Linked DNA regions of Blastochloris tepida. The protein of the gene in region 1 interacts with the protein of each later gene in a pairwise test. Links are inferred from orthologs where the notes say so. Each region holds a gene or a part of one and is shown on either strand. Other genes may lie near its edges. The genes, in order: recR and recO.

Region 1 (12,008 bases):
GGGCTCGACCCGGAGACGCGGTTCCGCTACCCGCACGAATTCTCCGGCGGCCAGCGCCAGCGCATCGCGGTGGCCCGCGCCATGGTGCTGGAGCCGTCCTTCGTGGTGCTGGACGAGCCGACCAGCGCGCTCGACATGCTGGTGCAGGCCCAGATCGTTGATCTGCTGCGCGACCTGCAGCGGCGGCGCGACCTCACCTTCCTGTTCATCTCGCACGACCTCAAGGTGGTGGCGGCGCTGGCCAGCCGCCTCTTGGTGATGAAGGCGGGCAAGGTGGTGGAGGAGGGGCCGGCCGAGCGGCTGTTCCGGGCGCCCGAGACCCCCTACACGCGGGCGCTGTTCGCCGCCGCCTTCGCGCTGGAGACCGCCGGGGAGGGCGCCGCCAGCCAGTGATACGGTTTCCGGCTGATCAAGCCTTCGAGCCGTATTCCGGTCGCCGAAAATCCCGTTATCGAACAAGGGATTTTCGGCGAGACCGTTTCCGGTATCCCGAAGGGATCAACCGGAAACGGTATGAGGTCCGCCCCGCCGAAAAATCACACCGCGAGGCTCGCTCGCAGCGACTTCACCAGCGATTCGCGGGCTTCGGCGGCGTAGGGTACCCGCACGCCCTTGCCCCACACCGGGTCCGGCCAGGCCGCGTCGCCGCGGAAGCGGGCGATGACGTGAACGTGAAGCTGCGGTACCTGGTTGCCCAGCGTCGCCACATTGAGCTTGGTGCAGCCGGTGGTCTCCTTGAGCGCGCTCGATGCGGCGGCGATCTCCTCGATCAGCACCGCCCGGTCGGCCGGCGCGATGTCGATCAGGTCGACGACGCCGGCAAGGCGCGGAATCAGCAGGAGCCAGGGGAAGCGGGCATCGTCGACCAGCCGCACCACGGACAGCGGCAGGTCGGCCAGCGGAACGCTGCCCTGCTCAAGGCGCGCATCCATCGCGAAAGAAAGCGTCATGGGACTATCCTTCGAACCTTGCCTTCGAACCTTGTCGTTAGAATTTGTGACTAAGACGCATGAAACCAGCCCGGTCTGGGGCCGTTGTGAGACAGGGAAGCTCATTCATGCGCCACGGTGAACCTCCGATGAAACACGATAGGGATCGGCAGCGGTTCGATCGCCGCCGGCTGCTGGCCGGGGCGGTGCTGGCCGGCGCCCTCTTCGCCGGCTGGGGGCCGGGTGCGCTGCGGCCGGCCCAGGCCGCCTCGTCCGACGATCCGGTCGCACTGGTGCGAAGCGTCTACACCAAGGCGGAGGCGAACGGCCTGCCCGAGCGGGATTTCGTGGCGCTGCTCAGCGCCGACCTGCGGCGGCTGTGGCAGGCGCGGGCCAAGCCGGTCGGCCTCGCCGAGGCCGAGCGGCTGCGGGCGGCGGTGTTCGGCCCCGGTGCCGGAAGCGACCTTGCGGTGAAGCGCGTCACCAATATTCCGGGCCTGCCGAAGGAGCGCATGGTCGCGGTCGAGTTCCTGATGGGCAGCGAGCCGCGGCAGGTGTTCGTCCACCTCGCGCCGGCCGATGGCGGCTGGACCATCATCAACATCATCTACGACCAGGGCGACGACTTCCGCCGCATCGCCGAGCAGGGCTCGCGGACGGCGAGCTGAGGGCGCGAGGCCGGGGATATCCGGACAGTCCCGATCATCTGCCGGCTTGCCATCGCGGCGCGGGCAGACGATATAGGGGCCGGGAGGTTGGCGGTGGACGGACCACTCGCCAACCGGGTCAGGTCCGGAAGGAAGCAGCCCTAACGAGACCGGGCCGGGTCGCTCGTCCAACCTCCCACTTTCGACCAGTCGCCCAAGACCTGCGGCCAGTCGCCTGAGAGCTGCCGCTCGAAAGAGCCGTTGCTGCTCGAACGAGATTTGGCACGAGAAAGAGATTTGCCGCTCGCGCTGGACCTGCCGCTCGCCAGCGCCGGTTCGTTCCCGTGAGGCCGCGAGCGCCGACGAGGCCGCTTCCCCGCGATGACCGACGCGACCCCGCTTCCCCTCCCGGCGCACGGCCAGGCCCCCGCCGGGCCGGAGACGGCGTTGCAGGCGGGCGTGCCGCCGCCGGCCGCCGCCGGCTACCGGGTGCTGGCCCGCAAGTACCGCCCGCAGCGCTTCGAGGATCTGATCGGCCAGGAGGCGATGGTCCGCACCATCGGCAATGCCTTCTCGACCGGCCGCATTCCCCAGGCGTGGATCCTCACCGGCGTGCGCGGCGTCGGCAAGACCACCACCGCGCGTATCCTCGCCCGCGCCCTGAACTATGAGGCGCCGGGCGTCACCGGCCCGACCATCGAGCTTCCCGCCGAGGGCGTGCATTGCCGCGCCATCATGGAGAGCCGGCACGTCGACGTGATCGAGATCGACGCCGCCTCCCACAATGGGGTCGCCGACATCCGCGAGCTCACCGACAATTCGCGCTACCGGCCGGTCTCGGCGCGCATGAAGGTCTATATCGTCGACGAGGTGCATATGCTCTCGACGGCGGCCTTCAACGCGCTCCTGAAGACGCTGGAAGAGCCGCCCGAGCACGTGAAGTTCATCTTCGCCACCACCGAGATCCGCAAGGTTCCGGTGACGGTGCTGTCGCGCTGCCAGCGCTTCGACCTGCGCCGCATCGAGGGCGGCGTGCTGGTGCGCCATCTCGCCGGCATCTGCGACAAGGAGGGCGTCGCCGCAGAGCCCGAGGCGCTGGCGGTGATCGCCCGCGCCGCCGAAGGCTCGGTGCGCGATTCGCTGTCGCTGCTCGATCAGGCGATCGCCCACGGCGCCGGCCGCATCGAGGCGGAAGCGGTGCGCACCATGCTGGGGCTCGCCGACCGCGCCCGCATCATCGACCTCTACGAGGCGCTGATGCGCGGCAACATGGCGGCCGCCTTGAGCGAGTTCCGCGCCCAGTACGATGCCGGCGCCGACCCGGCGTCGATCCTGGTCGATCTCGCCGACTTCACCCACCTCGTCACCCGCGTGAAGATCGTGCCGGCGGTGGCCGACGATCCGGCGCTGGTCGAGGCCGAGCGCCGGGCCGCCCGGGAGCTTGCCGGCGCGCTGTCGATGCGGGTGCTGGGGCGGGCCTGGCAGATGCTGTCGAAGGGCATCGCCGAGGTGAACGCCGCGGCCCGGCCGGTGCAGGCGGCCGAGATGGTGCTGGTGCGCATCGCCTATGCCGCCGACCTGCCGACGCCGGACGAGGCGCTGCGCAGGCTCGCCGAGCTTGCCAATGGAAATGCTGCGCCATCCCTGTCGGCGGGGCCCAATGGCGGGGCGCGCGCCCAGCTCGTCGCCCCAGTCGGCGGCTCGATCGGCGGTCCGGTGGCGAGCGCGCTGGCGCGGCCTTCGCCGCAGGCAGAGGCGGGGATACGCCTCGAGACGTTCGAGGAGCTGGTGGCGCTGGCGGCAAGCCGCCGCGACATCCTGCTCAAGACCCAGCTCGAGACCGGGGTGCGGCTGGTCGCCTTCCAGGACGGGCGGCTGGAGATCGCGCTGGCCGGCGCCTCGCCGTCGATCATCGCCGAACTGGGCGAGAAGCTGAGGACGTGGACCGGGCGGCGCTGGGTGGTGACGCTGTCGCGCGAGGGCGGCGGCCAGACGCTCGCCGAGAAGCGCGCGGCCGAGCATGCGCGGATGCGCCACGACATCAGCGCCCACCCGGCGGTGCGCGCGGTGATGGAACACTTTCCCGGCGCGGAGATCGTCGAGGTGCGGCGGTTGGCCCCCGAACCGCCGGCCCCCGGCGACGGACCGGACGGCAGGGACCCCGACGACATGGGCCTCGACGGCCCGTTCGCCGACCCCGACGAGGACGACGCGTTCTGACGGACGCCGGAGCCTGAGACGAAGACCCGAGATCAACGAGCAGCAAGAGGGGACGACATGGATATCATGGGAATGATGGGCAAGGCCAAGCAACTCCAGGCCAAGCTCGAGGCGCTGCAGGCCGAGATGGACACCATCGAGGTCGACGGATCGTCCGGCGGCGGGCTGGTGACCTGCCGCACCACCGCCAAGGGCGAGTTGCGGGCGCTGTCGATCGACCCCAGCCTGCTCAAGCCCGAGGAGAAGGAAGTCGTCGAGGATCTGGTCATTGCCGCGATCGCCGATGCCCGCAAGAAGGGCGAGGCGGCGATGGCCGAGAAGGTGTCGGCGCTGGCCGGCGGCCTGCCGCTGCCTCCCGGCATGAAGCTGTTCTGAACAGCAACCGGTCGTCCCCGGCGAGCACCGCGAAGCGGTGCGAGGGAAGGGGACCCAAGGACCATGATGTCTCGGGTGGGGCTGAGCGGCCGCCTTTGCGACGAGCGTTGTGTTTTTCTGCGGCGTGGTTCTTGGGTTCCCTTCCCGACCGCCTGACGGCGGTCGCCGGGAACGACCGGTGGCGTCTCCGCGCCGACTTCTCCAGCGGCTGCAAGATGTGGATTCCGGGCGACCCATTCGGGATCCCGGAGAGGCTCTCGCCAAGAGCATCTGTCTGTTGTGGTTGACGACCGCTCCGCGTTGGCGCCGCAAAACCCTTGAACATTATCCCCCGATGCCTGCTGCCGCCGGTCCCGAGATCGAACGTCTGGTCCAGCTCCTGGCCCGCCTGCCGGGGCTCGGGCCGCGCTCGGCGCGACGCGCCGTGCTGCATCTGATCAAGAAGCGCGAGCAGCTGATGGCGCCGCTCGCCACCGCGCTCGATGACGCGCTGGCCAAGGTCTCGGTCTGCCGCATCTGCGGCAATATCGACTCGGTCAATCCCTGCAGCGTCTGCGCCGACCCGCGGCGCGATCCGAGCCTGCTGGTGGTGGTCGAGGACGTCGCCGACCTGTGGGCGCTGGAGCGGGCCTCGGTGATCCAGGCGCGCTACCATGTGCTGGGCGGCACGCTTTCGCCGCTCGACGGCGTCGGGCCGGACGACCTCAATCTCGCCGGTCTCGTCGGGCGGGTGACGGGGAGCGATGTGCGCGAGGTGATTCTGGCGCTCGACGCCACCGTCGACGGCCAGACCACCGCCCATTACGTCACCGACCTGCTGCGCCCCACCGGCGTCAAGGTCTCGCGCCTCGCCCATGGCGTACCGGTCGGCGGCGAGCTCGATTATCTCGACGAGGGCACGCTGGCCCAGGCGCTGCGCGCCCGCACGCCGGCGTGAGGCCTGCGCCTTCCTACTTTGCCTTGGCCCGGTCGGCCTGATCGAGTCCGGCGAAATGGCCGCGCACCTGCAGGACGGCCAGCAGCACGAGACCGGGCACCGCGGCGAGCGACGACAGCGCGAAGAACATCGGCCAGCCGGTCGCCTCTGCCACATAGCCGGCGCCGGCCGAGAGATACGTCCGCCCCACCGCGGCGAGCGCGGTCAGGAGCGCGTACTGGGTTGCGGTGTGGGCCGGGCTCCAGCACAGCGCCGACAGATAGGCGACGAAGATCACCGTGCCGATGGCGCCGGCGAAATTCTCGGCGATGATCGCCGCGGACAGCGCCCACAGATTGGTGCCGGCGAAGGCGAGCCCCACGAACACCAGATTCGAGACCATCTGCAGCAGCGCGCCGACCCACAGCGCGGTGGCGAGCGGCAGCGCGCGGGCGATGAAGCCGCCGGCAAAGCCGCCGATGAGGGTCGCCGCCAGCCCGACGCCCTTGACGATGGCGGCGTATTCGTCGCGCGTGAAGCCGAGGTCGATGACGAAGGGCGCGGTCATGGTGCCGGCGAAGGCATCGCAGAACTTGAACAGCACCACGAAGGCCAGCACGGCGACCGCCAGATCGCGGGTCAGGAACTCGGAGAAGGCGCCGGCCGCGGCCTTGGCCACCCGCACCAGCGCGCCGTCGCCGGCCTGCTGGCGGATGGCCTCGGCCGAGCGATCGGGCTCGGTGGCGAGAAGCGTGGTGACGAGGCCCGCCGCCATCAGCGCCGCCATGGCGAGATAGCCGGCGGTCCAGGCGCCGGCCCGGTCGAAGCCGTAACGCTCGAAGCCGGTGACCAGGAACAGGGCGCCGGCGGTCGAGGCGAGCATGCCGAGCCGGTAGGCGGCGACATAGCTCGCCATGCCGGCGGCCTGCTCGCGCTCGTCGAGGCTCTCGACACGGAAGGCGTCGATGACGATGTCCTGGGTGGCCGAGGCGGCGGCGACCAGGAGCGCGCCGAACGCCACCGCCCAGGGCGAGACGGCGGGATCGCGGGTGGCGAGCAGCACGATGGCGCCGATCAGCAGGATCTGGGAAAAGATCAGCCAGCCGCGCCGCCGGCCGAGCAGGCGCGACAGCACCGGCACGTTCAGCGCGTCCACCACCGGCGCCCACAGGAACTTGACCGTGTAGGGCGTGCCGACCAACGCGAACAGGCCGATGGTGCCGAGATCGACATTGGCCTCGCGCATCCACACCAGCAGCGTCGAGCCGGACAGCGCCAGCGGCAGGCCGGAGGCGAAGCCGAGAAACAGCACGATGAGCACGCGCGGCCGCAGATAGACGGCGAGCGTGTCCATCCAGTCGGCGTGGGACGGGGTGGCGGTCATGCGGCGGATCGCTGGTGCGCCGCAGGGCGCGGCGGGTGACGGGAGCCGGCAGTCTGGCGATTCGCGCGGCTCGCGCAAATCCGTTTCGGCAGCGGCGTCCGCGCTCGGGGCGCCGGCAGCGCGCGGGGCATCGCGCCTGGGCCGGCGGGAGACGGAATGGTCGCGGATGCAACCAAAGGCTTTGCGGCAGTGCACGATGCGGCGGCGGTTCGCCCCGGCCGGCGGGACGCTGCCGGAGCGGCGCGGTGACACCATGATACCGCGCGAAGCTGCCGGGGCTGTTCCGAACAGAACGGGAACGTTTCGGCAAAAAGAGAGGCCGGTACGGCGTCATCCGATGACGAAGCGCGTACCGGCCTTTGAGTCTCGGGAAGACCACGGTGCAACTCGACGACAGACGGACAAGACGCGATCTTGAATCGGCAGCGTCCGCCGGTCGCCGTGTCAACCAGGCGGGCGGATATGACCATGCGCGAGTGCAGTGCACATTGACATGAATCAGGCCGCCGCTACGGTCTAATGCCTACACGCGATGCGGGTGGCCGGGCCTGGCGGCGGCAAAAGCGTTGGGCCCGTTCGTTGACCCGCCGGGTTCCATCGCCTATTTCGCCTGTATGGCCATTCGCGACATTCTTGTTCTGCCCGATCCCCGGCTCAGGCTGACCTCGGCGCCCGTCGAGGCCGTCGACGACACCGTGCGGCGTCTCATCGACGACATGTTCGAGACCATGTACGACGCGCCCGGCATCGGGCTGGCGGCGATCCAGGTCGGCGAGCCGCGCCGCATCGTCACCATCGATCCCGCCCGCAAGGGCGAGGAGAAGCGGCCGCTGGTGCTGATCAATCCGGAGGTGGTGTGGTCCTCGGAGGAGAAGCGCTGCCACGAGGAGGGCTGCCTGTCGATCCCGGACTATTATGAGACGGTCGAGCGGCCGGACCGGGTGCGGGTGCGTTTCCTCGACCGCACCGGCGCGCCGCAGGAGCAGGAGTTTTCCGGCATCCTCTCCACCTGCATCCAGCACGAGATCGACCACCTCAATGGCGGCCTGTTCATCGACTACATCTCGCGCCTCAAGCGCGAGCGGGTGATGAAGAAGTTCACCAAACAGGCGCGCCGCGCCGCAGAGTGATCAGAGCCACCGAATGATCAGTCGGTCGCACCGCGCCGCCGGGTGATGAGCCCGGCGCGCCGGTCGCGTGCAGCGGGAGGCCGGCCCTCGGGGCCGGATGCCGCGTCAGTCCGCCGGGGTGAGACGGCCGGCGCTGCTGCAGAGCGGCAGGCTGCTGCGCAGCTCCGCAATCGCCTCGTCGATCTCCTGGCGCTGCTTCTCGAGCACGGCGATCTGCTGCAGGATCGTCTCCTGCGACAACGCCAGATTGGCGGCATCGTCGCGGCCCTCGTGCAGGGCGATCATCGCCTTGATCTCGGACAGCGTGAATCCGTAGCGCTTGCCCTTGAGAATGAGGACCAGCCGGTTGCGGTCGGTGCCGCTGTAGAGGCGGGTCAGGCCTTCCCGCTTCGGGCTGAGCAGGCCCTTGTCTTCGTAAAAACGCAGCGCCCTTAAGGTTACGCCGAACTCCCGAGCGAGGTCGCCAATCGTGAAATAATCGGATCGATTCGCGATCTTGGTTTCGCTGTACCCTGTGCGTGCCTCGACGCCGCTTGCGGCGATTTCGTGCTCTTTCATCATCATCCCAACTCTTGTTTATCTTTATTGTGCGAATCCGTTCCGCCCGTGGACCTTCGGAAAGACGGTCACTTGTGAAAGGGCCGTCAACGGCTGCAGTCCCTGCAACTACCGTTCTGTAGGAAATTACCTCCAAAAGTGTCTCGTTCCGCACATACGCAATTTCCTCGTCTCACATGCAACAGGAAAGAGCAGACCCCCTATCCGAGCGGAATGATTAATTAGACTAATTCAAAATTCCCCCGTGTTGAAGAGACTGCGCCGCCGCACCGTCCGTCAACGGGGGATTGAGGCCGAAACGACACACGTTGCCTCAACGCAAAGGTGCCACTGAAGTTGCATCGGCGTTAACCGTACATTTACCGTGGCAGGAAAAAGTGCGCGGGGACGCACAGCGCCCGCGTGCCGCCGGCAATTCCGGCTCCGGCGGCCCATCCAGCGGTGCCGGCAAACGCCCGACGGGTTTGACCATGACGCAAAGTGGATCGTGGAACCGACGCAGCACCGCTCCCGACGCGGCCGCGGATCTTGCCGCCGACGCGCTGGATGCCGCGCGGGCGGCGGCGGAGCGGGAAGGAGTTTCCCTGGAGCGCTGGCTTGAGCGCGCGCTTCAGGCCGAGGGCGGCGAGCCGGGCGAGCGCAGCGCTCCGCGGCGCGCCGCCGCCAGCGAGCGCCCCGAAGGACCGGATGTCCGGCGCGAGCCGCCGGCCCGCGAGCCCGAACCGCCCGCGCCCGGCGCCGAGGGGGTTGCGGCCGCGCTCGGCGAGGTGTCGCGCCGACTCAATGCTCTGCTTGGCGAGGTCGCCGGCGCGCCGCCGCGCGGCGCCGCACATCCGCGCGACGGCCTGGGACGGCCGGCCGGCCGCACCGGTTCGGAGCGGCGCAGCGGCCTGGAATCGCCGCAGCTCGATCTCCACCGCCGGCTGAACGAGCTTGCCGGCAATATCGAAGCCATGAACGAGCGTCTGTACAGCGCGGCCGAGGCGCGGCCGGGCCGGCGCCCGCTGCTCGACTCGGCGGTGGCCGAGATCAATGCCCGCCAGCGCCTGCTCGACGAGCGGGCGGGCCTGCGCGGCTACCGCTCCGATTATGATGAGGTGGCATCGCTGCGCCGCGACGTCTCCGAACTGTCGCGCAGCGTCAGCTATCTGTCGCCCTGCCGTTCGCTGGAGGCGCTCGACGCCTCGGTGCGGGCGCTGCACGCGCACGTCGAGGCGACCGCCCAGCCGGCGATCGACATCGACCAGCTCAACGACATGACGCGCATGCTGATCGAGGTGCGCGAGGGCGTGCGCGAGATGCAGGCCGAGGCCGGCATCGCCGCGCTCGGCGAGGAGCTGAAGGGCCTGCACCAGCGCTTCGACGCCCTCGACGAATCGCGACTGGAGCCGGGGGCGATCGACCGCCTCACCGGCCAGATCAGCGAGCTGCGGGCCACGCTCGAACAGTTTCCCGCCCTCACCGCCGCCGACGGCTTCACCGGCGAGCTGCAGCAGCTTGCGGCCAAGGCCGAGCGCATCGGCAGCGTGCTGGAGGATGCCGCCGCCGCACTCGAGACCCTGGAGGGGCTCGACCGCAAGATCGACAAGCTTGAGGAGTCGCTGGCCGCGACCTCGGCCGGCAGCGCCGAGGACGAGGCGCTGGAGGAGATTCGCGAGCGGCTCGACCGCCTGCAGGTCGCGCTCGAGAACACCGTCCGCAATGCGCCGATCGCCGTCGAGCGCTCGATGCTGCTCTTGGTCGACAAGCTCGATCGCCTCCAGGCGCTGGTCGCCGACGGTCCGGATCTCGGCTCGATCGACTCGCGTCTCGAGCAGATCGTCGAGCGGCTCGACCAGTCGGACAGCCGCCTCGGCCAGCTCGACGCGATCGAGCGCGGCCTGAACGACCTGTTCGCGCAGATCGAGGAATCGCGCTGCAGCGCCATCGACGCGGCGCGCGACGCGGTGCGCAATCTCGGCATGACGCCGGTCAACGACCTGATGCGCGACCTGTCGGAGCTGCGCACGGCCCAGCGCGAAACCGAGGTGCGCACCCACGGCACGCTGGAGACGGTGCACGGCACCCTGGAGCGGGTGGTCGACCGGCTGGCGATGCTGGAGGAGGACATTGCGCGCCGCGGCGATGCGGCGCCCGGCGAGCGGGCCGAGCGCCCGGCCGCCGTCCCGCCGCCCGCTGCTTCGGTGGCACCGGCGGCGCAGGTGGCCGAGGCCGCATCTGCGCTGGTGCGCGATCTGCCGCCGGCACTTGCGCCGGACCTTTCGTCGGATCTTGGGCCGGGGCTTGCACCGAATCTTGCGCCGGAGCCGGTGTCCGAGCTGCCGCCCGATTTGCCGCTCGAACCCGGCTCGCGCATGCCGCTGCTGCGGAGCGGAACGGTCGCCACCGGGGCCGCCGCAGGCGCCGCCGCGCCCGGTCTCGGCGCCAAGCCGCTGTCGGATGCCACCTCCAAGGCGAGCTTCATCGCCGCCGCCCGCCGCGCCGCCCAGCAGGCGACCGCCGAAGGGATGCCGCCCGCCGCCGCGTCGGACGACGATCCGGCCGAGAGCGGCGTGCGCGCCGCGCTCGCCCGCCACCGGACGCTGATCCTGGCCGGCGTGGTGCTGATGGTGATGGCCGCCGCCGCGCCGATCGTCCTGCCGCCGATGCTCGGCAAGCTGTCGAAGGCGCCGAAGGCCGAAGCCCCGGCGATCGAGGCGCCGGCCACCGTGCCGTCCGCGCCGCCGGGCGATCCGGCGCAAGTGCCGGCGGCTGGGCCGGCCCAGGCACCCGCCGAAACGCCTGCCGTGGCGCCTAACGTTCCTGGGCCGCAATCGTCCCTCCAGCGCGATCCGGTCATCGCCCAGGCGCCGTCGTCCGGCGTCGTGCAGCCGGCCCTCTCCGCCGCGTCGATGCCGGCGTTCTCGGCCGGGCTCCTGGGCAGCAGCGATCCCGACATCACCGGCTCGACCCAGCCGGCCGCCGTCACGCTCGCCCCCACCGCGCCGCAACCGCTGCCGGCGGCGATCGGCCCGCAGGCGCTGCGCGAGGCGGCGCTGGCCGGGGATGCGGCGGCCCAGTTCGAGATCGCCACCCGCTATGCCGAAGGCCGCGGCGTGCCGCAGAGCTTCTCCGAGGCCCTGCGCTGGTACGAGCGCGCGGCGCAGCAGGGCTCGATCCCGGCGGCCTACCGCCTCGGCAGCCTCTACGAGAAGGGCCAGGGCGTGACCCGCGACCTCGTCAAGGCGCGCAGCCACTACACGCGCGCCGCCGAGGCCGGCAACGCCAAGGCCATCCACAATCTCGCGGTGCTGTACGCCGAGGGGATCGACGGCAAGCCGGACTACCGGCAGGCCGGCCAGCTGTTCCGCCGCGCCGCCGATCACGGCCTGCGCGACAGCCAGTACAATCTCGGCATCCTCTATGCCCGCGGCCTGGGCGTGGAGCAGAACATGGCCGAGTCGTTCAAGTGGTTCGCACTGGCGGCGAGCCAGGGCGATACCGAGGCGCAGAAGAAGCGCGACGACGTTGCCGGCCGGCTCGATGCCCAGACCCTGCTCGCCGCCCGGCTGGCGGTGCAGACCTGGGCGCCGCAGCCGCTCGATCCGGCCGCCAACGAGGTCCGCCCCTCAGCCGACTGGGACCGCGCCGCCGGCACGCCGAGCCGGAAGGCCATCGGCCGCTCCTGAGCGCCGCCGGGGCCGCGGCCTGCGGCCGTGACCGAGTTTGAATAATAAACGAGGCGCCGGCAGGCCATGCCGGCGCCTCGTTCGTTCGGGCGTCCGCCAGCCTGGGCTTGACCGGTGTTAGGGACGAATTTCGCCCCGTGTGGCCGGTGGAGCACGACGCGACCGTCCGGATCCCGTATGA
Region 2 (9,069 bases), 2.7 Mb from region 1 along the record:
CGTCCCGCCTGGGGTCAGATGGGTTCCCTTCCCTCGCGCACCTATGGTGCGCTCGCCGGGAACGACGGCGGGGTGGCGCCTCGCCCGGGATGACAATGCCCGGGCCGACGATCCCGGGATGACGCAACGGAAAAATCCGCCCGGGATGACGTGACCCCTCACTTCGGCAGTGGCGTCCTGTCGGTGCTCACCGGCAGGATGGGCAGCTCGACGCGTGGCTGCTCGCCGGTCAGCGTGCCGAGGAAGGCGGTGATCGCCTCGATCTCCTTGTCGCTGAGCTTGGCGCCGAGCTGGCTGGTGGCCATGATCGCCACCGCCTGCTTGAGGTCCCACACCTTGCCGGAGTGGAAATAGGGGGCGGAGAGGGCGATGTTGCGCAAGGGGCCGGCGCGGAACACGTAGTCGGCATCGGCGGTCTTGGTCACCTCGAAGCGGCCGCGGTCATTGGCCGGCAGGATGTCGGCGCCCGGCTTCTCGACCACGCCGAACGGATAATAGGCCTCGCCGCCGACATTGACGCCGCTGTGGCAGGCGACGCACCCCTTGTCCATGAACAGCTTGAGGCCGGTCTTCTCGGTGGCGTCGAGGGCGTCGAGCTTGCCCTCCAGGAACTGGTCGAAGCGCGAGCCGGGGGTGATGAGGGTCGCCTCGAACGCCTCGATGGCCCGGGCGAGATTGTCGAAGGTCACCGGCTCGGCCTCGTTGGGGAAGGCGGCCTTGAACCGCGCGACATAGTCGGGAATGCTCTTCAGCGTCTCCTCGACCACCTTGGGCGTGTTGTTCATCTCGACGCCGGCCTGGATCGGCCCCTTGGCCTGGGTCTTCAGGTCGCCGGCGCGGCCGTCCCAGAACTGGGCGATGTTGAACACCGCGTTGAGCACGGTTGGCGCATTGCGCGGGCCCTTGGCCCAGCCATGGCCGATCGAGGTCTCCAGATTGTCGTCGCCGCCCATCGACAGATTGTGGCAGGTGTTGCAGCTGATGAGCTGCGAGGCCGACAGGCGCGGATCGAAGAACAGCATCTTGCCGAGCTCGACCTTGTCGCGGGTCACCGCATTATCCTTGACGGCGGGAACCATCGACGGGATCGGCTTGAAATGGCCCGCCGCCTCCTTCTGCAGCGCCGCATCGTCGGCGAGGGCGGGAAGGCCGGCGAAGGCCAGCATGGTGGTGGCCAGCAAGGGGTGGGTCATCGCCCGGGTCGCGCCGCGCGGCGCGCTGCGCTGCGGTCTGCTCTGCGATTTGCTCTGCGGATTGCTCTTCATGGCATCTCTCCGTTGCGGGAGCCGGCATCTTGGGAGCTGGCATCGCGGGGGCGGTGCGAGCGATAATTAGAATGATTAAAAGGTAGCTATGCTGCCTTGCGGCAAGTCAATTTCGCCGCACGTAGAAACCCCGGGGCGGTCGAGGCGGCCGGCCAAAGGCATGGACCCGCCGTCCGGACGACCGGCAGCCTTGGAGGACCGGCGGGCTTGGAGGACCGGCGGGCTTGGACGACTGGCGTGCTTGGGCCATTGGCGTTGTTGGTCCATTGGCAGGTTTGGCCGATTGCGCGAACGCCGCCTCGGCGCGGGACGACCCGGCGCGACCGGCGTTGGAGAATCGCGCAGACTCCCCGGCGGCGGAAGGGTTTTGCGGCAACCTCAGCGAGACATTGCCGCGTTCGGCGCGTTTGGGGCGAATTGGGGCAGTGATGGATTGGAGCGACGAGGGACTGGTCATCGGCACCCGCCGGCACGGCGAGGCCGCGATCATCCTCGAACTGATGACCGCGGCGCATGGCCGCCATCTCGGGCTGGTGCGGGGCGGGCGCTCGCGCAGCCTCGCCGGCGTGCTGCAGCCCGGCAACACGGTTCTGGCCACCTGGCGGGCACGGCTCGACGAGCATCTCGGCACCTACGCGGTCGAGGGGCAGGTGCTGCGGGCGGCGGCGCTGATCGCCACGCCGGCCGCGACCTTCGGCCTGCAGCATCTCGCCTCGCTGCTGCGGCTGCTGCCCGAGCGCGATCCGCACCCCGGCCTGCATGCGGCGGCCGAGCGGGTGGCGGGGCGGCTGACCGAGCCGCTGCTGGCGGCAGCGCTGCTGGTGCGCTTCGAGCTTGGGGTGCTGGCCGACCTCGGCTTCGGCCTCGACCTCAACGCCTGCGCGCTGACCGGCGCGCGCGCCGACCTCGCCTTCGTGTCGCCGAAGACCGGCCGCGCCGCCTCACGTTCAGCCGGCGCGCCGTGGGCCGACCGGCTGCTGGTGCTGCCGGCGTTCCTGGTCGGCGGCGAGGTGGCGCCGACGCCGGCCGACATCGCCGCCGGCTTCGCGCTCACCGGCCATTTCCTCAGCCATCGCGTCTATGAGCCGCGCGGCCTGCCGCCGCCGCGCGAGCGCGAGGCGTTCCTGCGCGCGCTCGAACTTGCGTGAAGTGTCAACGTGAAGAGCTTGCGTGAAGCAGCCGGAAATCCGGCTCGCCGTCGCGTCAGCCTGCGCGCAGAATACGTTGATTTGGAACGTTTTTCCGCCGATTGTGGGGCAAGGTCCGGGCGCGCTTGGCGCGGTTTGCTGACAGGGAGAATCACCGGCGGGCTTGTTGACAGATCGAGTCCGGAAAATGCCGGAAGCCCTTGTCCAGGAATCCCATTCGCCGCGTGCGGCCATGCAGCGGCCGGCCGGCGGGTGCGCGGGCCGGCAAACTGCCCTATACCCCTGGCACGGACGAATTTGCGCGGAGCGGGATTGCGGTGAGGCAGGGCATCGGGTCGTTCGTTTCAAGGCGGGCAGGGCGCCGGCATTGCGGCGGGCGCGCGTGCCGCAGTGCGGACCTCGGCTGACGGGTGGTGCTGCCGCACATGCTGTTCGAAGCCCTGAAGACCATGCATCTGTTCGGCGTGGTGCTGCTGGTCGGCAACGTCACCATCACCGCCTTCTGGAAGGTGTTCGCCGACCGCACCGGCCATCCGGCGGTCATCGCCTTCGGCCAGCGCCTCGTCACCATCACCGATTTCGTGTTCACGGCCGGCGGCATCGTGCTGGTCTATATCGGCGGCGTCGGGGCGGCGCTGGTGCAGGGCCTCCACCCGTTCGCGCCCGGTTGGCTGCTGTGGGGGCAAATCCTGTTCCTGTCGTCGGGCGCGATCTGGGCGGCGATCCTGGTGCCGGCGCAGATCCGCATGGCACGCGCCGCCCGCGCCTTCGCCGACGGCGGGCCGATCCCGGACTCCTATTGGCGCGACAACCGGCGCTGGCTGTTCTGGGGCGTCGTCGCCTGCGTGCCGCTGTTCGTCGCGATCGCGGTGATGGTGTTCAAGCCGCAGTGAGCGCTTCGGGCGCGAATTGATACCAACGGCCGCGAACGCGGACCGTTGGTTCCGGTCGCGGATTTTCGCGAAATCTTTGATTTCCCAAAAGAAAAACCGCGAGAGTCAACGGCCCCGCGCGTCAGCGTCTGGGGCCGTTGGTATGACGAGTCCGCCGAGCGGATTGCCGGGCGTTCCGGCTGCGGCGTGTGAAGGCCGGTGGAACGGGCGCGGTCGCCCGACATCCTGATCCGATGCGCAAATACTTCCAAAAGAAGAATAATACAATCTTAGGCGGTGGTTACAGGAGCTCTCATATTTCCTTCACATAGAATGGTGTATGTTGTGCAAACCTGATAGATCAAAGCAATTATATCGAATGGTCACGCCACATTCTGTCAAATGAATTGTGGGACGGACTCGTGTTGGTCATGCGTATCATGCAACGTTCAGGCCTAAATTCGTGGCATATTGATATCGTTGCGTTCGCCGCGATGATCGTATCATGTATTATTTTGTTGGATATGTCATCGTATACGCTGGAAATCGCGTCTGTCAGTACAAAGTTTGTCACATATCTGCAATTCCAGTCTGAAATTCAATCGATCCTGACGATGGCTGTGCCGACGGTGTGCGGTGTGCTTCCTGTCGATGCTGCGACGACACGCTGCCCGGCCGCGAGGTTCGAGCGTTGTTGTCCGGTGCCGGCCGTCCTCGGCCGGGTGTCGGATGTGGCGCCGAAGCCGGCGGCGACCGCGCGCCAGCCGCGCCGGGACCGGCGGCAGGGGCGCGCCGCCCTTGCGGCTTGATTGACACCGCAGCGGTGCGGCAACGGGGCTGAGAGCGACGATGAACATCAATTCGCGCATCACCGGCGACGAGCGGTTCGACCGGACGGCGGCCGACGACGCCTTCAGCCCGCTCTCGGTCGCCGACGTGATCGAATGGGTGAAGGGTTTCCTCGGCCGGCAATACTGGATTTTCGCGATCGGTCTGTCCTGCGCGCTGGCCGCCGGCCTCGCCTATCTGAGCGTCGCGCCGCCGCAATACACCGCCTCGGCGCTGCTGATGATCGACCGGGGCAAGCTTCGCGACCTCCAGCTTCCGGGCTCGCCGCTGGGCGACGGGCCGCTCGATACGGTGCAGGTCGACACCCAGGTCGAGGTTCTCCGCTCGGACACCATCGCGCTTGCGGTCATCAAGGCCCGGAACCTGATGGCGGACCCCGAGCTGAGCGGCGAGGGGAAGGTCGTCATCAATCCGCTGGCAATGTTGTTTTCGCTGTTCGGATCGAATGCGCGGCCGGAGCCGCCGAGCACGAAGGCCGTGCTCGGCAGTTTCCTGTCCCGCCGCAAGATCGTCCGTGTCGGAAAGACGTATATCCTCGAAATATCCTATCAGTCGTCCGACCCGGCTCGCGCCGCCGACATCGCCAATGCCATTGCCGAGGCCTATATCGACAATGAGCTTGAGGCGAAATACCAGGTGACGCGGCGCGCAAGCACGTGGCTGCAGGGGCGCATCCAGGAGCTTCGCTCGCAGGCCGCGGACGCCGACCTCGCGGTGTTCGAATACAAGGAAAAGAACCGGATCATCGATTACGGCAACTTCTCGGTCAGCGGCCCGGGGGCGGCCTCCGGCCGGCTGATCGGCGACCAGCAGCTGTCCGAGCTCAACTCCCAGCTCATGGCGGCGCGCGTCGCCACCGCCGAGGCCAAGGCGCGGCTCGACCGCATCGAGGACGTGCTCAAGCAGGACGTGCGCGACGCCACCGTGGCGGACACGCTGAAGAGCGAGATCATCAACCGCCTGCGCGCCCGCTATCTCGACATGGCGGCGCGGGAGGGCAACTGGTCCGCCCAGTACGGCCCCAACCATCTCGCGGCCGTCAATCTGCGCACCCAGATGGAGGAACTCCTGCGCTCGATGAGCGACGAGCTCGGCCGCATCGCCGCAAGCTACCGCAGCGAGTACGAGATCGCCAAGGCGCGGGAGGTGGCGCTCGAACGCCGGCTCGCCGAGCTGGTCAGCGAAAGCCAGAGCACCTATCGCGACCGCATCGGGCTGGGCGACCTGGAGAGCGGCGCCAAGGTGTCGCGCGCGATCTATGACAGCTTCCTGCAGCGCTATCTGGAGGCGATGCAGCAGCAGTCCTTCCCGATCACCGAGGCGCGGGTGATCACGCCCGCTGCCCCGCCCTCCGGCAAGAGCTCGCCGATCGCCGGGCAGGTGCTGGGCCTCGGCGGGGCGATCGGCTTCATCCTCGCGCTCGGGGTGGCGCTGCTGCGCGAGACCACCGACCGCACGTTCCGCACTGCGCGTCAGGTCGAGGAGACGCTGCAGGCGCCGTGCCTGTCGGTGCTGCCGCTGATGGGGGCGGCCGAGGCCGCCCCCACCGCGCTGTCAGGCCTGCCGGCGCGATGGACGTCGAAATGGACTTCCAGATGGACGTCGAAAGGGACGTCGAGATGGACGTCGAAAGAGGCTTGGCGGCCGCCGCATTGGGAGGCGCCGGAGCCGGCGGAGGAGGTGCCGCCGGAGGGAACGATGCTCAACGAGGCGGTGCTGCGCCACGTGGTCGAGCAGCCGCTGTCGGCGGCGGCCGAGGGCTTCCGCGCCATCAAGATCGTCGCCGACATCCGCAAGGCGAGCACCGGCGACAGGATCATCGGCGTCACCTCGACGCTGCCGGGCGAGGGCAAGTCCACCGTCGCCTGCAATCTGGCCGGGCTGATGGCGCACGCCGGCAAGCACGCCATCCTGATCGACGCCGATCTGCGCCGGCCGTCGCTCGGCCGCAGCCTCACCGTCGCGCCGGCCATCGGCCTGCTGGAGGTTCTGGCCGATCCGGAACTGCTCGATCGCGCCGTCAGCGTCGATGCCGCAACCGGGCTCACCCTCCTGCCGGCGGTGGTCGATCGCGGCCTCGTGCACAGCGACGAGATCGTGGCGTCGGAGGCGTTCCGCCGGCTGCTGGACCATCTGCGCCAGCGCTACGACTACATCATCGTCGACCTGCCGCCGCTGGCGCCGGTGGTCGATGTGCGGGCGATCGCCGGGGTGATCGAGTCGTTCGTGTTCGTGGTCGAGTGGGGGCGCACCAAGGTGGATCTCGTCGAGCGCCACCTGCAGGCCAAGCCGGAGGTCTACGAGCGCCTGCTCGGCGTCGTGCTGAACAAGGCCGATGCCAGATTGTTCAAGCGCTACGAGCAGGGCAGCCAGCTGAACCACCTGTACTATGTCCACCACGGCGACGACCGGCTGCCCGGCAGGGCCTGATGCGGCTTCCGGCCGGGCGGCCTTGGTGTCCGAGTTCGGGTTTCGAGGCCCCCCACTCCCGACCCCTCCCCACCATTCACTGCGTTCATGGGGGGAGGGGAGAAGAGGCATCCCTTTTCTCCCCTCCCCCCGCGAGCTTCGCGAGCGGTGGGGAGGGGTCGGGGGTGGGGGGCACCGAACGCGTCGAGCCGCATTCCGAGCAAAGCCCTGCCCGAAATTGCAGCCGATCGAACATATTTCGCATCTGCGAGGTTGCTGTCGCGAGAGCTTGTGATTTTGTGGCAGCTTCTCGGACGGCCGGGCAATTCTTGCAGGCAGAGAGGCTTTCGCGCCTTGGCCGTTCGGAAAATCCCTGTAGTTTCAAACCGTGGATGTTGAGCAACACTGCCCAGGAAAGCGCGGAGTGCTCATACTTTGTTGTTTTCGCGGCGGATGGCGATGCTATCCTCCCGAACAAGTTGAGAATCGTGTGCCGTGGGGGCTTCTGCGGCGAGAACGGCGATAGCGGCGGCGTCAAGAGGTCGGTGATGGATCCCAAGTTCGGGGTCGGACCAGAAACGGGCGAGGAGCGCGATGAGCGGCTCGAAAGCCTCGTCGAGGTGTCCGGTTACATTAAGTGGTTCGATGTAGCCAAGGGCTACGGCTTCATCGTGCCGGATGACGGATCTCCGGACGTTCTTCTCCATGTCACCTGCCTGCGGCGCGACGGCTACCAGACCGCGCACGAGGGGGCGCGGGTGGTGGTGGAGGCGGTGCCGCGCGCCAAGGGCTTCCAGGCGCTGCGAATCCTCTCGATGGACCGGTCGACCGCCGTCCATCCGGCGCAGCTGCCGGTGGCGCGCACCCACGTCTCGGTGGCGCCCACCTCGGGGTTCGAGCGCGCCTATGTGAAATGGTTCAACCGGCTGCGCGGCTTCGGCTTCCTCAGCCGCGGCGAGGGCACGCCCGACATCTTCATCCACATGGAGACGCTGCGCCGCTACGGCATGGCCGAGCTCAGGCCGGGCCAGGCGGTGATGGTGCGGTTCGGGCCCGGCCCCAAGGGCCTGATGGCCGCCGAGATCCGGCCCGAGGGCCCGGTCAGCGGCGGGGTGGCGTCGCACTGACGGCGCGAGCCATGGCGAGCCTGATCCGGCGAATGCTTGACGAGATGACAGCGGCCCGGCGCGCGGGCGCGGTTCTGCCGGCCCTGCTGCTGGCGGCGCTGGCTGTCGTCTTCGTGCTGGCGCCGGCGGGGCAGGGGCTCGCCGACTCGGCGAAAGGGATCGGATCGCCGGCGATCGAGCTGCCGGCCGGCGTGCCGCCGGTGCGGTTCGGCGGGCCGGAGCCGCTGGAGATCGCCACGCGCAGCGGCGTGCGCAGCTTCGATGTCGAACTGGCGATCGACGAGGCCCAGCGGGCGCGCGGGCTGATGTACCGGCGTTCGCTGCCGGCCGGGCGCGGCATGCTGTTCGACTTCGGGACCGAGCGCGACGTGGCGATGTGGATGCAGAACACCTATGTGTCGCTCGACATGGTGTTCATCCGCGACGACGGGCGAATCGTGCGCGTGGCCGAGCGCACCACGCCGCTGTCGACGGCGACGGTCGAGTCCGGTGCGCCGGTGCGCTTCGTGCTGGAGCTGCCGGCGGGCAGCGCTAAGGCGCTCGGCATCGCGGCGGGGGATCGGGTGGCCCATCGGCTGATCGGGCGGTGATGGCGCCGGCCAACGTTGGCGGGCACTGGCCGGGCAGGGGGCGTTTCGGTTCTTGCCGTGGGCCGGCCGCGCGTGTATCCGGAAGGGGCCGCGGTGGCGGCGCCCGGGGTGCTCGGGGCGTGGCTCAAGTGGTAGAGCGGGAGCTTTGGGTGCTCCAGGTTGTCGGTTCGAGTCCGGCCGCCCCGACCAAACGGCCGAATGTGCGATGTGATACGGTTTCCGGCTGATCAAGCCGGATAACCGTATTCTGGTCGCCGAAAATCCCATTATCGAGACACTCTCGAAGACCGGGGATTTTCGGCGAGACTGTTTCCGGTATCCCGAAGGGATCAACCGGAAACCGTATGAAATCATGCGATGTGAAATCCGGCTCCGCGGGGCTGGCGTTTCGCTGCTCGGTCGGTGAAACTCCGGTCATCCGGTTCGGGTTTCGGCGCCCCGCTCCTCGGGACGGGGCGTTGCGGACCGGGCATCGTTGGCGAGGATGGAGCATGGTTGCACGCATCTACAGGCCGGCCCGCACGGCCATGCAGTCGGGGCGGGCCAAGAGCCGCGAGTGGCTGGTCGAGTTCATGCCCGAGACGCGGGCGATCGAGCCGCTGATGGGCTGGACGGCGAGCAACGACACGCGGCCGCAGGTGAAGCTGCGCTTTCCCACGCGCGAGGAGGCGGTCTCCTACTGCCAGCGCAACGGCATCCCGTTCCAGGTGTCCGAGCCGAACGAGCCCGCGCGCCGCAAGGTGTCCTATTCCGACAATTTCGCCTTCCAGCGCGTCGGGGCGTGGACCCACTGAGCGCGCGGCGCGATG

What was found.
Region 2: the proteins of recR (region 1) and recO interact in binary tests that used the Escherichia coli proteins (3 or more experiments, as listed by UniProt). The link is inferred for Blastochloris tepida from one-to-one orthologs.

Annotation. Positions count from the first base shown.
Region 1 is NZ_AP018907.1:3,887,601-3,899,608, forward strand. What follows is about bases 3,480-6,306. They hold recR (recombination mediator RecR), read left to right. Parts: upstream 3,480-4,505; coding sequence 4,506-5,108; downstream 5,109-6,306. Other genes in these bases: BLTE_RS17655 (DNA polymerase III subunit gamma/tau), read left to right, coding at 3,480-3,796; BLTE_RS17660 (YbaB/EbfC family nucleoid-associated protein), read left to right, coding at 3,854-4,171; BLTE_RS17670 (AmpG family muropeptide MFS transporter), read right to left, coding at 5,122-6,306. Also shown: BLTE_RS17635 (ABC transporter ATP-binding protein), read left to right, coding at 1-393; BLTE_RS17640 (HIT family protein), read right to left, coding at 537-950; BLTE_RS17645 (hypothetical protein), read left to right, coding at 1,079-1,597; more of BLTE_RS17655, read left to right, coding at 1,958-3,479; more of BLTE_RS17670, read right to left, coding at 6,307-6,471; def (peptide deformylase), read left to right, coding at 7,086-7,601; BLTE_RS17680 (MerR family transcriptional regulator), read right to left, coding at 7,707-8,165; BLTE_RS17685 (SEL1-like repeat protein), read left to right, coding at 8,630-11,827. UniProt on the Escherichia coli protein: May play a role in DNA repair. It seems to be involved in an RecBC-independent recombinational process of DNA repair. It may act with RecF and RecO.
Region 2 is NZ_AP018907.1:1,208,386-1,217,454, forward strand. Bases 747-3,553 are described here. They hold recO (DNA repair protein RecO), read left to right. Parts: upstream 747-1,693; coding sequence 1,694-2,413; downstream 2,414-3,553. Other genes in these bases: BLTE_RS05615 (cytochrome-c peroxidase), read right to left, coding at 747-1,166; BLTE_RS05625 (DUF2269 family protein), read left to right, coding at 2,839-3,306. Outside these bases: more of BLTE_RS05615, read right to left, coding at 159-746; BLTE_RS05630 (hypothetical protein), read left to right, coding at 3,717-4,094; BLTE_RS05635 (AAA family ATPase), read left to right, coding at 4,135-6,564; BLTE_RS05640 (cold-shock protein), read left to right, coding at 7,092-7,670; BLTE_RS05645 (DUF192 domain-containing protein), read left to right, coding at 7,703-8,260; BLTE_RS05655 (ETC complex I subunit), read left to right, coding at 8,752-9,054. UniProt on the Escherichia coli protein: Involved in DNA repair and RecF pathway recombination.